Regions from separate parts of the Peribacillus sp. NPDC056705 genome, predicted to be linked through region 1. Evidence: a T-box and tRNA genes for the amino acid it is inferred to sense, from the RefSeq annotation. Region 1 holds a T-box; the other holds one or more tRNA genes.
The links. A T-box is a leader RNA that pairs with one kind of tRNA and senses whether it is charged. The one in region 1 lies ahead of glyQ (glycine--tRNA ligase subunit alpha), so its partner is inferred to be a tRNA-Gly.

Region 1 (7,353 bases):
TCACCCTTTTTTACTGAGTTTACTATATAAAGATCTGCCGCTTCTTTGTCTGCATCGACATAAACCCATTTACCTTCAGGGTTATTCATCATATTTTTATATGATGCAACAAAACAGACTTCAACATCGTGCAAATTTGCACAATGAAGGATTTCGTCTTTCACCGGGCATGCATCGGCATCGACGTGTATCGTAGGTTTATTATTCATACCTTCTAATTCTACATCTTTCTGCATAATCCTTTTTCTCCCCTAAAATTTATGAAGATATGGTGAATTTTCAGCATTGATTCAGAGGATTCCCTCTAAAAAGAGCACAAATCATTCTTCAAAGAATACCTGCTTATTTAAGTGAAAGCACCTCTTTTGCCTTGAAAAAGACCAGCCCTTCCTGAATTATACGGAACATGTCGAATTATTTTTATAATAAAAACCTTGACATCTCATTAACCTTTAGTTTATTCCTTATTAATTAAGTCTAAACCTTAAGATTACTTTTTTCTCACAATTTTTTATTATAGTCTATTTGATTAGAAGATGCCAACATTTAAATTCTGAATGTTTTTTCATGCAAATCAACGGATTTTCGTTTGGAAACCAAGAGGGATTTTATGTAATTATTTTGAACTTATTCTTGTTATTCCCTTTTTCGTCCTTGGCATTAAAATGTGAGCTGACACATAGAGTGTCTAGCTCACATTTTGATTTGCCTTAATTATAAGGATCAACGGTTTTTATTTTGAAGGATATTGATTATCAAATTGGCTGTTTCTTCGACAGCCTTATTGGTTACATCAATGATAGGACAGTTCAACCTTGATATGATTGTATCAAAGTATGTCAATTCTTCTTTTATTCGCTCCACATTTGCGTAAATGGCATGATCATTGAGCCCAAGTGACTTTAATCGTTCTTTACGAATATGGTTCAGCTTTTCCGGGCTGATCTTCAAACCGATGCATTTTTCAGGAGGTACCAGGAACAGCTCTTCTGGAGGTTCCACTTCAGGCACTAAAGGTACGTTCGCCACTTTATAGCGCTTGTGGGCTAAATACTGTGATAATGGTGTTTTGGAAGTGCGCGAAACACCCACAAGGACGATATCTGCACGTAAAATGCCCCGTGGGTCACGTCCATCATCATATTTCACAGCAAATTCAATGGCTTCCACACGCTTGAAATAGTCATCATCCAGCTTTCTCACCAGACCAGGTTCATTAAGCGGCCCTTTTGGCGCCCTTTCCTGAAGGATGTCCATGAGCGGCCCTAAAATGTCATAAGCAGACAGGTTTTCTTTCTCGACCTGTGCTTTCATATACGCTCTAATGGCTGGCTTGACAAGAGTATAAGCAATGATCGCCCCATCCAACTTAGCCAGTGATATCACTTCATCCACGTTTTGTTCATCTTCAATATACGGAATTCTCTTTATGGAAAAAGCAGATCCCGAGAACTGGCTTGCAGCGGCTTTTGTAACCAATTCCGCTGTTTCCCCTACTGAATCCGATACAACATATATAATTGAACCGTTCATATTCTCCGTCATTCCTTTTGCAAGCCCCCTAATAGCCTTCATCAGCCAAAGCTACGAATGCTTTCGTAATATTGGTTTTTGTAATCCTTCCAATTACTTCATAGCCTTTTTCTGTGTCTTTGACGACTGGTAATGAGTCGATTTGTTTATCAATCAATTTTTTGGCAACATCAATCAACAGGTCTTCTTTTGAACACATGGTTATATTGGGCATCCTAGTCATGATGATGTTGACTGGAATGGAGTTAAGCTCCTGTTTCCCAATACTCGCACGCAACAAGTCTTTCCTTGATAAGACACCAACAAGCAATGCATGCTTATCGACGACGAACATTGTTCCGACATCTTCTAAAAACATCATGACTATTGCATCATATACGGAAATGCCCTCGTCAACAACGACAGGTATCGATTGGTAGTCTCGTACATAAAGATGGTTGAGGCTATCTGTCAAAAGCTGTGTCCCTGACCTGCCTGTATAGAAATACCCCACCCGGGGCCTGGCATCAAGAAAACCTGCCATCGTTAAAATCGCTAGATCTGGACGAAGTGTCGCCCTGGTAAGGTTCAATCTATCCGCAATATGTTCTCCAGTAATCGGTCCGTTTTCTTTTACGATTTGTAAAATCTGTTCCTGACGCTTATTCAATTGGATTATAATCACCACCCCACTGCTTTCGCAGAGTAAAGTAACAAAAGTTGTTCATTTAATAATTATATACTAAATTATTTAATTAGGGCATTTTTGTCCTATTTATTGACCATTTATCTTTTGAAGAAATCGGAAGCCCTTATTTAAAGGGTTTCCGATTTCCATACATCCTTTCGATCATGTAAGGATGATTTTATTCATGGCAGCAAAACCTGCAACTAAATCACTGATTTCCTTCATTAAGGATAAACGGTTATTACGGATTGCTTCATCCTCTGCCATGACCATTGTATTCTCGAAATATGACTCTATTTCCGTTTGCAGCGAAACAAGCTGTTCAAACCGCTCATTCTCATCTTTGGATTCCATATAATGCTTTGCCACTTTTTGATATTTTTCGTATAACGCATTCTCTTGATCATTTTCAAAGGCACTAGGGTCGACAGTTACCTTTTTGTCACATTTCACGGCAATGTTCATGACCCGACTCAAAGCTTCCAGATTTTCTTTAAAGCCAGCTTCGTCTTTTTTCGCATTCAAGACATGTGCACGTTCCACGATGGAATGAATATAGCCGATCTCATTGAACAGAACTGCATCAATCAAATCGTAACGGATTTGCTGTTCTTGAAGCAGGTGTTTGACACGGGCTTTAAAGAATGTGAACATATCCGCTTTAACTTCTTCAAGATCACGTTTTAAGATGCCTTTTGATTCCAGTCCTTTAAGGCCTAAAACAATAAGCTCCTCTAAAGAAATATCCCATTTTTTCTCAGCTAGAATTTGGACGACCCCGCTCGCCTGCCTTCTTAATGCGTAAGGATCCTGGGAACCTGTCGGAATGACACCAATAGCGAAGAATGAAGACAAAGTATCAATTTTTTCAGCTAAACTCACAACCGCACCAATGACTGAAGGCGGTACAATGTCATCCGCATGTCTTGGCATATAATGTTCATTGATAGCCGCGGCCACTTCTTTGGCTTCCCCTTTTAGGAGAGCATATTTTTCACCCATATACCCTTGCAATTCAGGGAATTCATAAACCATATGACTCACCAAATCGAACTTGGCAATTGCCGCTGTACGAAGCGCCATTTCTTTTTCGGCCTTTAAATTCAAAGCATCCGCAAGGGCACCGGTCACTGCAGTTACCCGGGCAGTTTTCTCGGCTAATGTACCAATTTCTTCATGATAAACGATACTGTCAAGTTTTTTCAAAGCATCCGAAATCTCTTTTTTCTGATCTTCTTTATAGAAAAATGCTGCATCCGATAAGCGGGCACGCAATACTTTTTCATTCCCTTTAGAGACCTTATCCAAATGACGGTCATCGCCGTTACGCACGGTTACAAAGTAAGCAAGCAGTTTCCCGTCCTTATCTTTAACAGGGAAATAGCGTTGGTGTTCCTTCATTGAAGTGATAAGTACCTCAGCAGGAAGCTCTAGGAATTCTTCTTCAAAATGTCCAAATAACACCGTTGGATACTCTACCAAATTATTGACTTCTTCAAGCAGATCTTCATCGACCGGGATGATCCAGCCTTTCTCCTGCTCAAGCTCTTTAATCTGATCCAATATAACTTGTCGGCGTTTATCTGGATCCGCCATTATAAATTGTTCTTTTAGCGTATCCTCATACCGTTCCGGCTGCTCGATGATTGCGCTATCGCCCAAGAAACGGTGTCCTTTTGTTTCACGGCCCGTTTTCACGTCAGCAATGCTGAATGGAACTATATCATTGCCGAATAAGGCAATCAGCCATTTAATCGGACGGACGAAGCGGAGCTCCTGATTGGCCCAGCGCATATTTTTCGGGAACGTCATGCCGCTGATGATTTCCTGAAGCTCAGATAAAAGCTGAGCAGTCTGCTGTCCTTTTATGAATTTATTCACATGGGCATATTCCACACCCTTGAGTTCTTTAAAATAAATGTCCTCTGAAGTCATGCCTTGACCCCTGACGAATCCCAATGCGGCTTTAGACCAGTTGCCTTCACTGTCCAAAGCGATTTTCTTCGCCGGACCTTTTGCTTCTTCTTCGATATCCTTTTGGGATTCTTCCACATCTTTCACCAATACAGCTAAACGTCTTGGTGTGGAAAAAGCTTCAACCGTTCCGAATTCAATCGCTTTTTCCGTTAGCCATTGCTGTACTTTATCTGACAATTGTTTCATCGATGCTGTCACAAAACGGGCAGGCAGCTCTTCCAATCCAATCTCCAATAACAAATCACGCTTGCTCATTTGTATTCTCCCCTTTCACTTTCAGGATCGGGAAGCCTAATTTTTCCCGCTCTTCATAGAAGGTTTTGGCAACCTTACGCGCTAAGTTACGGCACCGGGCAATATAACCCGTTCTTTCCGTCACCGAGATGGCACCTTTGGCATCCAAAAGGTTAAATGTATGTGAACATTTCAAAACATAATCATATGCAGGATGTACAAGTCCTTCTTCCATTTGGCGATGCGCTTCCTTTTCATACATCGTGAAAAGCTGGAATAGCATATCAAGGTCGGAGGTTTCGAACGTATATTTCGAATGTTCGTATTCCGGCTGACCAAATATATCCCGAACTGTGAATCCATCTGTCCATTCTAGGTCAAATACGTTTTCCTTATCTTGAATGTAAGAAGCGAGACGTTCGATTCCGTATGTAATTTCCACTGAAACCGGCTTACACTCAAGGCCGCCCACTTGTTGGAAATATGTAAATTGAGTGATTTCCATTCCATCAAGCCATACTTCCCAACCTAGACCAGCACATCCTAGTGATGGATTTTCCCAGTTGTCCTCCACAAAACGAATATCATGCTCAAGCGGATTTATCCCTAATGCGCGTAATGAATCCAAATATAACTCTTGGATATTGTCAGGCGACGGCTTCATGATCACTTGGAACTGATGATGCTGATACAGTCGATTAGGGTTCTCGCCATAACGGCCGTCAGCAGGACGGCGGGAAGGTTCCACGTAAGCAACGCTCCAAGGCTCCGGTCCAATGGCTCTCAGGAACGTGTATGGGCTCATCGTTCCTGCCCCTTTCTCTACATCATAAGCATTCATCAATATGCAGCCTTGTTCAGACCAATGCTTTTGTAACGTTAAAATCATATTTTGAATATTCATCGTACACCTCCAGATTATTTAAAACGGCTCTTATTAAAATTCAGGAATAGGAACCCATTACATCTTGGCAAACAAAAAACTCCCGTCCCTATGCGAAATGCATAGGGACGAGAGTATACCCGCGGTTCCACCCTAATTGCCGTTTATAAAACGGCCTCTTTTCAAAGCAACATGCTCCGGAAACGCCCTTCCCTGTATATCCATATCCCGGCTTCCACCGTCCCGGGTTCGCTTTTTATGGAGAATGACAGATACTCTTTTCCATCAACGCAATCTTCTTATTTTAATGATTAGAATTTTATACAAACTAGCTTGGAATGTCAATAGGTCAGATCCTAAAACATATCTTTCATCGTATCAATCTGTTTCAGGAACTTTTTTGATTTCAAATGCAGACCGGAATATTCCTCATAATATGCATCGATGATCTTCCGAAGTTCTTTTTTCGTTTCAGGCTTAACGGAAATGTTTCCGAGCCTTGATAAATCGAAATAATAAAAGATTCGAAGCAGTTTGACGGCCGCAGGTGAAATTTTATAATGATAAGGGTCTTTTCCCAGACAGCGATGACAGATAAAGCCCGCTTCCCGAAGCGAGAAGGAGAATTCCCCTTCCGTTTCACCACATACAGCACACTGATTCAGCACTGGGTTAATCCCATTTACGGGCAGCATCTTCATTTCAAAAATGAATTTCAAAACCTCTGCGTCATATTCCTCGTTTATGTAATGCAAGGTTTGTGAAAGCAATTCATATAAATACGGATTCGGTTTCTTATCCTCGACACTTTTATCAAGCAATTCAACAATATATGAAGCATAGGCAGTGGCAAAAAGATCCTCCCGTATGAAACGGAGTGAATCGACCATTTCGCCTTGCTGAAGACTGCCGAGTCCGGTTGATGTGGTTACAAGAAAATACCCGGAGCAAAAAAGCTGTGTGACGGCAGAAAGCCTGCTGTTAGGTTTACTGGCTCCTCTAGCCATAACGCCAATTTTTCCTAGCTCACGGGTATATATAGTAATAATTTTGTTATTTTCTCCATATGCAGTTCGCCTTATGACAATGCCCTCACATTTTTGGAGCATACCAAGACACCACCCATGCTCGCCAAGACTAACCTATGAAACAGGAAAATCAATTTCTGCTAGCTCATCGTTCAAAACCAAGTGTCCTTCCTGTCTCTCGACTTCTATCTCCTTAAACAGCAAATAGGTGTCCACATTACCTGTTTCAGTAAATAACTCCCAGGTAAAATCCAACATATAAAGCCCACCTTTCATTTTTAACTAGCAATGAATATCCGACCATATGGTTAGCTTGACCGTTTTCCGAACTTTCATGACGCGTAAATTTTGTTAATTAATACTCGCTTTCATTGAAGCCATAATCGCGAAGCTGGCTTGCTTTGTTCCGCCAATCCTTCTGTACCTTCACCCATAGTTCCAAGAAAACTTTCGAGCCCAATAAGTTTTCGATATCCACCCTGGCACGGCTGCCGACTTCTTTAAGCATTTTCCCTTGCTTTCCGATGACAATGCCTTTTTGTGAATCACGTTCGACAACGATCGTCGCCATGACATTAATGGTATCACTGTTGTCCATTTTTTTAATTGAATCGATGACAACAGCCACTGAATGCGGAATTTCTTCACGTGTCAGGTGCAGTACCTTTTCGCGGACCAATTCGGAAATGATAAAACGCTCCGGGTGGTCTGTCACTTGGTCAGCTGGATAAAACTGGGGACCCTCTGGCAGATGTTCCTTGATTTGTTCAAGAAGTGTATCAACATTATTTCCTTCAAGCGCAGAAATCGGAACGACCGCCGCAAAAGGGTATAGCTGTTGGTATTTTTCTATGATCGGAAGTAAATCATCTGGATGCATCGCATCGATTTTGTTTACAACCAGGAAAACAGGCGTTTTTACGGATTGAAGTTTTTCGATGATAAACTCGTCACCGCGTCCGTATCCTTCCGTCGCATTGATCATGAAGAGAATCAAATCGACTTCCTTCAATGTATTCGTTGCCACTTTC
Region 2 (7,353 bases), on a different contig from region 1:
ATTTTCTTGGATCAGCTCTTTCGGGAGACCCGTCGTTTCACGGCCAAAAATGAAGTATATTTCACTGTCTTGATCACTGTAATCGAAGCTGGAATGCGGCTGCTCCCCGAACTTCGTTAAGTAATAAAATTCACCGCCGGCATTTCTTTCATAAAACTCTTCTAACGAATCATAATAATGGATTTTTACATTTTCCCAATAATCGAGACCGGCCCGTTTAAGCTGTTTGTCATCCGTCGAGAAACCGAGCGGGCGGATGAGATGTAAAGACGTATCCGTCCCTGCACATGTTCTTGCGATATTTCCTGTATTTGCTGGAATCTGTGGTTGATATAAAACTACATGTATTGACACTTCATTTTCACCTCTAGTTTGAACTTCACCTTAATTATAGCATTAAACAAAAAAGACTAAAAACCAATCAACCTCCATCCAAAATCACAAAGAATTTATAAACGATGTTCGGTGTATACCTGGTCGAATCCTCATACGTCCAATATCGGTGACGGCTGTTCATCGTATGTGCATTCACAAGCGGCATCCCGTCCTGATCCTTCGCCGTAACAATCAAGTTATGATCAAACCGTCCGTCGCCTTCGAAATCTATGCAGAGGATATCACCCAAATTCAATTCCTGGGCCGACTCCACCCGCTTTGTCCTGATGACATTCCCGGCGTTTAGCAGATGATATAAGGAATGGGCCGTCGTCCATGTATAACTCCAGCTTTTCCCCCTTATCCACCAGCCCTTATTTTTGTTTGGCGCCCCCCACATCGGTATTCCTCCCGCATGCAAACATTGTGAAATGAAATTCGTACAATCATCAGTGAATTTATGATAAGCCGGATTGAATTCATTCCACCAACGCTCGGCATATTGGACGGCCTTCATCCGATCATATTTATATGCGAGACGATCTGCGCCCGGATCACATTTTGGCGGTGCCTCTACGGTTTCAAAGGTGGGAAAAAGCTCACGTTCATCCACTATATACCCATTTCGAAACCGGGCCTCCCTTTCTTCCATTTCTTCTTCTATATAAAATGAATCCTCCTGTTTCAATAAATATTGCAGATGCACATGATATGTCAGGACTGTATCATTGTCTTCCTTTTTCCTCGAATGCACCTTCCCTGCCGCATTCACCCGAACAATTTCAGCAGCACGGTTCCTCATCATTTCCCTTTTCAAATGTAACTTCCTTTCACTCCGCTCCAAATCATCGGAAGTATAAAACTCTATTCTTTCTTGTAAAAGGCGTTGCAATTGTTCCCTCAAGTTCATGCCCTCCTTCTTACCATCTATGCTAATGTGTATGTGCGAAGGGGAGTAAAATGCACCTGATGATTTCCCCCTGCCTTTTTACGATTTTAAAGGGTAATCCAAACAACCCTCACATTCATAAATTTTACTGTCACGTGGTGAAGCCTTTCCGTATGGGTCGATTACAGTATGGCTTATTTATGCTGAATTATAATCAAAGTAATATTGGGGAAATAATAAAGATGGATACACAATTTTCTAACCTGATTAGACCAGATTGGAGAGGGAAATTTTGAGCATTATTGAAGTGTTAAGTAGGGTGGTCGCCGCTTTTGTGGTTTTACTATTGATTACTCGAATTATGGGAAAAAAGCAAGTAAGTCAGCTGACTTACTTCAACTATATTACAGGTATCACTATCGGCGCGGTGGCTGCTTCCATCACAATTGATACAAGTATTGATGTGGTTGACGCCTTCGTTAGTTTAATCGGTTGGTCCGTACTCACTATTCTTGTAAGCTTTATTAATTTAAAATCTCCAAAAGCTCGTATAATACTTGACGGCGAACCTACAATTGTAATCAAAGATGGAAAAATCCTAGAGAAAGCTTTGAAAGGGGAAAAATTAAACATGGATGACCTTAGCATGCTATTGCGAGAACAAAGCATATTCTCCATGCAAGAGGTAAACTATGCCATTTTAGAACCAAATGGTCAATTGTCTGTCTTAAAAAAAGTGGATAGCCAGAGTGGTTCCAAAAAGGATATTACTTATGTGAAACCATTATACATACCTACTGAAATTATTGTGGATGGAAAAATCGTTCCTCATAATTTAAGTAAACTGAGTTTAAACCAAAGCTGGTTGGAAACGCAATTACAGCATTTTGGTGTATGCCTACAAGATGTATTTTATGCTGAAATACAAAGTGATGGCACTTTGTATATAGATAAAAGACAAGATAACCAGTATCCTCCACGTTAAGAGGGAAAGGGGAACTCAAGTCATTTAAATTTGGACAGTCATGCATCGAGAGCTAACGAATTGCTGATTATTAACAGCCCAATAATCTCTATTTTTAGGTTCCCACAGGTATATATTTATTTATATATATACAAACATCTCCATCGCAGGAATAGTACAACAACTAGTTATTCAGCATGGCAAGTGTCCCAAATAAGCGGTGCTGCAGCTCACCTTAAGTATGAATTGGTAGATGCCGTAACAAATATACCCGTATAACAGCAATCTTATGACGGGGATGTAAGTTCTGCTGATAATCGATACTAAGTTTTATCTTCTGTTCAATAATGTATTTACTACAAAAGACTACTACTTAGAGTGGTAATTTCCATAACTAAAAAAAAGAGGAAGAAGCTGTCACAAAAGTCATTTACGACTTATGGACAGCCTCTACATCTTAAATATCATTTTGTTTCCAAGGTAAACTGCAGTCCTTTCTCAATTTCCGCCAGTACCTCTTCATCCGTTTCCTTCATTCTTGCTTCTTCCAGAATGGAAACGGCCTGCTCCCGGCCAATTTTCCCGACTGCCCAAGCCGCCGTTCCTCGGATTACAGGCCTTGGATCTTTCTTCATGACCTGTATCAATTGGGGCAATGCCGTTTCATCTTTGAAGTGGGCCAATGCTAAAATGGCATTTCGTTGGATTGGCTTTTTACCACGCCAAGATCCAGATACATGGCCGTATTTCTCTTTAAAGTCCCGATTTGAAATCGTAAGCAATGGTTTCAACAGCGGTTTCGCCAGCTCTGGGTCGGGTTCCATCTCTTCATGGAAATGAAAATCCATTCCTTTGTTTTTCGGACAAACTGTCTGGCATGTATCACACCCATACAAACGATTGCCTATTTTCGTCTTGAACTCATCCGGAAGGAAACCTTTTGTCTGCGTTAAGAATGCAATGCAACGCTTGGAATTTAGCTGCCCGCCCTGAACGAGCGCACCAGTCGGGCAAACATCGACGCATTTATTGCATGTCCCGCATTGATCTTCCATCGGTTGATCAGGTTCAAATGGCAGGTTGGTAATCATGTCCCCCAAATATACATAAGACCCGAATTCCGGAGTGATGATCATACTGTTTTTTCCACTCCAGCCAATTCCCGCACGCTCAGCCACTGCCCTATCTGATAATTCACCCGTATCAACCATGGATTTCGTCAATGCTCCTGGCACTTTATCTTTAATGAAGTTCTCAAGTAACTGCAATCTATTTCGAAGAACGGTATGATAATCCGTTCCCCAAGAAGCCCTGCAAAAGATCCCGCGTCGCTCACTTTTTGTACTTTGCGGAGCATCCTTCAATTTCGAAGGATATGCAAGCGCAATCGAAATGATGGATTGCGGTTTATCGAATATCAATTCAGGCCTTACCCTCTTTTCTATATCGGCTTCTTCAAACCCTGACTGATAATCCAGCTCCTGTTGACGTATCAGCCTACCTTTCAATTCGGTAAAAGCCGTGGCCGATGTAAAGCCGATTTTATCAATGCCGATTTCCTTACTATATAAAATCACTTCTTGCTTGAATAAGTTCATATCCATATATTAATCACCTACTTCATTCAGTATTCCCATTGAAGCTTGAATCCATTTCAAACCATTGCTATCTATGATAAACTAATTGCAATCATTTTTGGAGGTGAAACGGTTGGAAATTACCATATCAGCTAATCTAAGCAGTAAAATCCCTGAATTCAAAGTCGGGATCATTACATATGAAAACATCGAAGTAGGTCCCTCCCCGCAAATGGTGAAAGGAAGACTACAACTATTTCAGGAAGCACTTTTCTTCGACCTTGAAGAAAAGGAATTGACCGACTTTTCCGGCATTAAAGCGTGGCGGGAGATTTTCAAGGCTACAGGAGCAAACCCGTCGCGGTATCGCCCCTCCGTGGAAGCCCTTTACCGCCGCGTAAAAAAACAGAATTACTTGGCACCCATCCATTCAGCCATCGATTTGAATAACTTCTTCTCGCTGTTATATGAAGTTCCGATCGGCATTTATGATGCGGACAAATTATCAGGAGACATCTCGATAAAGATTGGCGAAGGGTCAGATGGTTATGAGGGACTGAACGGCCGCTTGAATTCCATGGAAAATATGATTACATCAGCCGACCATGATGGCGCATTCGGAAGTCCTTACGTTGATTCAGAACGCACGAAAGTCACCGAAGGAACGAAAAAGGCCATCCAAATCATATATTTACAACCCAATACTCCAATCACCGAAGCAAATCAGCTAACGAAATCCTTGATGGACATGTTCCTTGAAATCCACGGGGGTGTAGGGACTTACTCGATAGTAGAAGGATAATTAAAATTGAACGGAAATAAGCCCTTTCCACAATCGGAAGGGGTCTTTTCATGATTCTTCCTAACTTATATGGATAAATAAAACCAGTGCGCGAATATCCTTTTATTCAACCGTTCGGTCATACCTAATTACACAAGCTTTTCAGTTTGAACAATAAAAACACACACCTATTCAAACTGATTCTACTAACATAGTTAATCTCTTTGAACAAGTTTGCATCGAAATCCCCACTCTCCCAGATGTAGAATCACAATAAATAGAAAGCTACGATTTTCATTACGGTATGACATCCGGTATTACCGCTTCCATAGAATGTAGTTAATTGGGACAATAAAAAAATCCCACTGTGAACAGTAGAATTCTTGTAATAATATTTAAACGCAAAGCTTCGTTCTCCAGGTAACGAAACCCTACGTTATGAGTATGTATTGGAGCGGGTGAAGGGAATCGAACCCTCATCATCAGCTTGGAAGGCTGAGGTTTTACCACTAAACTACACCCGCATATCCATGTAGAACTTTGTCGAATCACTAACAAAATTAATTATATAGTTTAATGTGAAAAAATGCAATAGTTCTTTTAAAAAAATTTAATAATTAATGTATTGTAACGTTAATATATTCATTCACTCTAGTAAAGATGTTAAAAGTCCCCTGATTCAGAGAACTTTTTCATCCTATATGATGATTTAAGACCAAATGACTTCCATTAACCGCGGATAAACCTGCTGTGCCGTTTCAAACAGCATGATTAACTTCCTGAACGCCAGATCCGGTACGATGTCCCCCTCAATGGAGTATGAATACCGAATGGAAATGGTCCCATTTTCTTCATACAGCTTGGAATACCTAAAATTAGCATTATATTCATTCAACAGTGTATGTACATCCTGTTTCTTTTCAGGATTCTTCAACTCGGCGACATTAAAGCAAAATAAGTCCGCCACATTTTCATCTTGATTGAAAGCAAATACTAAAAGGACCTTCCACCCGTCCTTTAACTTTTGCTCGGCTCTAAAAAAGGTGGTGCCATCTTCTTTCAACTCATTCATATAGATTTTCTCACTAGTTAAAAAATCACGAAATTTAGCAACGTTTGACATGGTTCATCACCTTTCTGTTTGTAAATACATTTTATAATGAAAACCGGCATTTTTACAGACTTTTCTATAATCCTGCCCATTTCATCTTATTAACAGTGGCGATTGAGATTCTAATAAGAACTCCCTTATTAGAATCACTAGATTGATTAACTCGTTGCTTCACCGCAAAACCGAAGTGCTTTTTGAAGATCCAAAATTTCGTGGCGGATTTTTGAGTACCCTTCAATTTCCGGAACCTCTTTATTAGTAAGTGACCGCCCCTTATCTGCAGCGATTGCCATTGTTTCAAAAACATACAGTAATTGAGCAAGTTCACTCTCTGAAAGTACCGACCGATCGGAGAATTTCAAGCTTGCATTTAAATAATATCCCAGCTGTTCTATCGAAAATATTACGGGCCAAAGAGATTCCAGTCTAGCCTTGTTTTTGAATATCTCACCAAGAGCCGCATTGTAGACCGTTAATAGATTAACCATATTGGTTTGCATTTTGTTCCTTTCACTGCTTTCATCGATTGCAAGTCCATTATCCTGTCCAGAGAACGCCACCAACAGAAATTGCCCCTGGCTTCGAATGGTTTTGGCCATCAAATGATTGAGAAGGCTTGAGGCCGATTGACTGCCGATTAGCAGCGATCCAAGAAGACCTATCATGCTCCCGACGACGATATCGGTTATTCTTACGGTCGCAAAAAAACTAAAATCATAGCTTTGAGTTGAATATTCCGCCATGATTAAAGCTGAAGGGGTAAAAAACATCGCCGCCAATCCATAATTCCGTACGATGAAAAGCTCTGTAATGATTGTCAAACACAAAATGATCAGAACGATAATGAACTCGTTATGAACGGATGCAAGAATTAAGCTTGCCAATAGGAGTCCAATTATTGTCCCGAAGGTCCTTTGTACCGCACGATGAAATGTGGCAACGATGGTCGCACCTGACATAACGGCTGCACAGGATAAGGGAATCCAGTACGAACGGTTAAAATCAGCGGAATAGGCGATGATGGCCGCAATGGTAAGGACTGTTCCATATCGAACGGAAGAGAGAAAGACAATCGAGTTCTTATCGAACGCCCCAAGAAAAATCGTTTTTAAAGAAGGCTTTGAGATTGAAGCTTCCTTGTGGATTTTACTAACCGGTTCATTCATGATGGCATCCGCATTGTAAATTTCTACGAATAGCTTTGCAACCTCTAGTTCCATTTGGTCCGGCTGAAGAATCTTTGATTCATTTTTAGTTTTAGATGCAATGGAGTCAGCCAAGGCACGTACCGATTGTCCTAATTCTGGCGGTAGCACAAACTTTTTGTGCAAGGATAGTTCCAATGCTTCCAGGAAAATGACATTCGCCTGGTCATTCAATAGAAACAACCGCTTTAACATGTCTGAGCTTCGCCTGTTTGAAAACCCGGCTAACAATGTACCTTCCGCTTGTTTCATCGCCAATACCGTTCTTTGTCTTGCTGCATTGAATCTCCCGGTGCCTAGCGAATCAAAAAATGCACCCAATTCTCTGTACACCTTTTCCACCGCAAGCTTTTCTGGTCCATGAGGATTGAAAAACCAACCTAACATACAGATTATCCAAGACAGTGCCCCCCCAATAAAACAAGACCTCCACGCAACGGTGCAAGCGTCT

Region 2: it has a tRNA-Gly gene. The T-box ahead of glyQ (glycine--tRNA ligase subunit alpha) is inferred to sense a tRNA for this amino acid. The anticodon was not compared.

The regions. Positions count from the first base shown of each region.
Region 1 is NZ_JBHTYI010000007.1:77,020-84,372, reverse strand. Features, by position in the region: gene ACFRAK_RS11605 (YaiI/YqxD family protein) at 1-209, opposite strand, end outside; gene ACFRAK_RS11600 (pyruvate, water dikinase regulatory protein) at 724-1,545, opposite strand; gene ccpN (transcriptional regulator CcpN) at 1,562-2,200, opposite strand; gene glyS (glycine--tRNA ligase subunit beta) at 2,363-4,432, opposite strand; gene glyQ (glycine--tRNA ligase subunit alpha) at 4,419-5,315, opposite strand; T-box leader at 5,416-5,592, opposite strand; gene recO (DNA repair protein RecO) at 5,651-6,403, opposite strand; gene ACFRAK_RS11575 (YqzL family protein) at 6,437-6,580, opposite strand; gene era (GTPase Era) at 6,678-7,353, opposite strand, start outside.
Region 2 is NZ_JBHTYI010000004.1:96,137-103,489, reverse strand. Features, by position in the region: gene trmL (tRNA (uridine(34)/cytosine(34)/5-carboxymethylaminomethyluridine(34)-2'-O)-methyltransferase TrmL) at 1-354, opposite strand, end outside; gene ACFRAK_RS07210 (amidase domain-containing protein) at 422-1,279, opposite strand; gene ACFRAK_RS07205 (DUF421 domain-containing protein) at 1,557-2,249, shown strand; gene queG (tRNA epoxyqueuosine(34) reductase QueG) at 2,693-3,832, opposite strand; gene ACFRAK_RS07195 (B3/B4 domain-containing protein) at 3,939-4,607, shown strand; tRNA gene ACFRAK_RS07190 (tRNA-Gly) at 5,037-5,110, opposite strand; gene ACFRAK_RS07185 (YbjN domain-containing protein) at 5,296-5,709, opposite strand; gene ACFRAK_RS07180 (FUSC family protein) at 5,856-7,289, opposite strand; gene ACFRAK_RS07175 (hypothetical protein) at 7,295-7,353, opposite strand, start outside.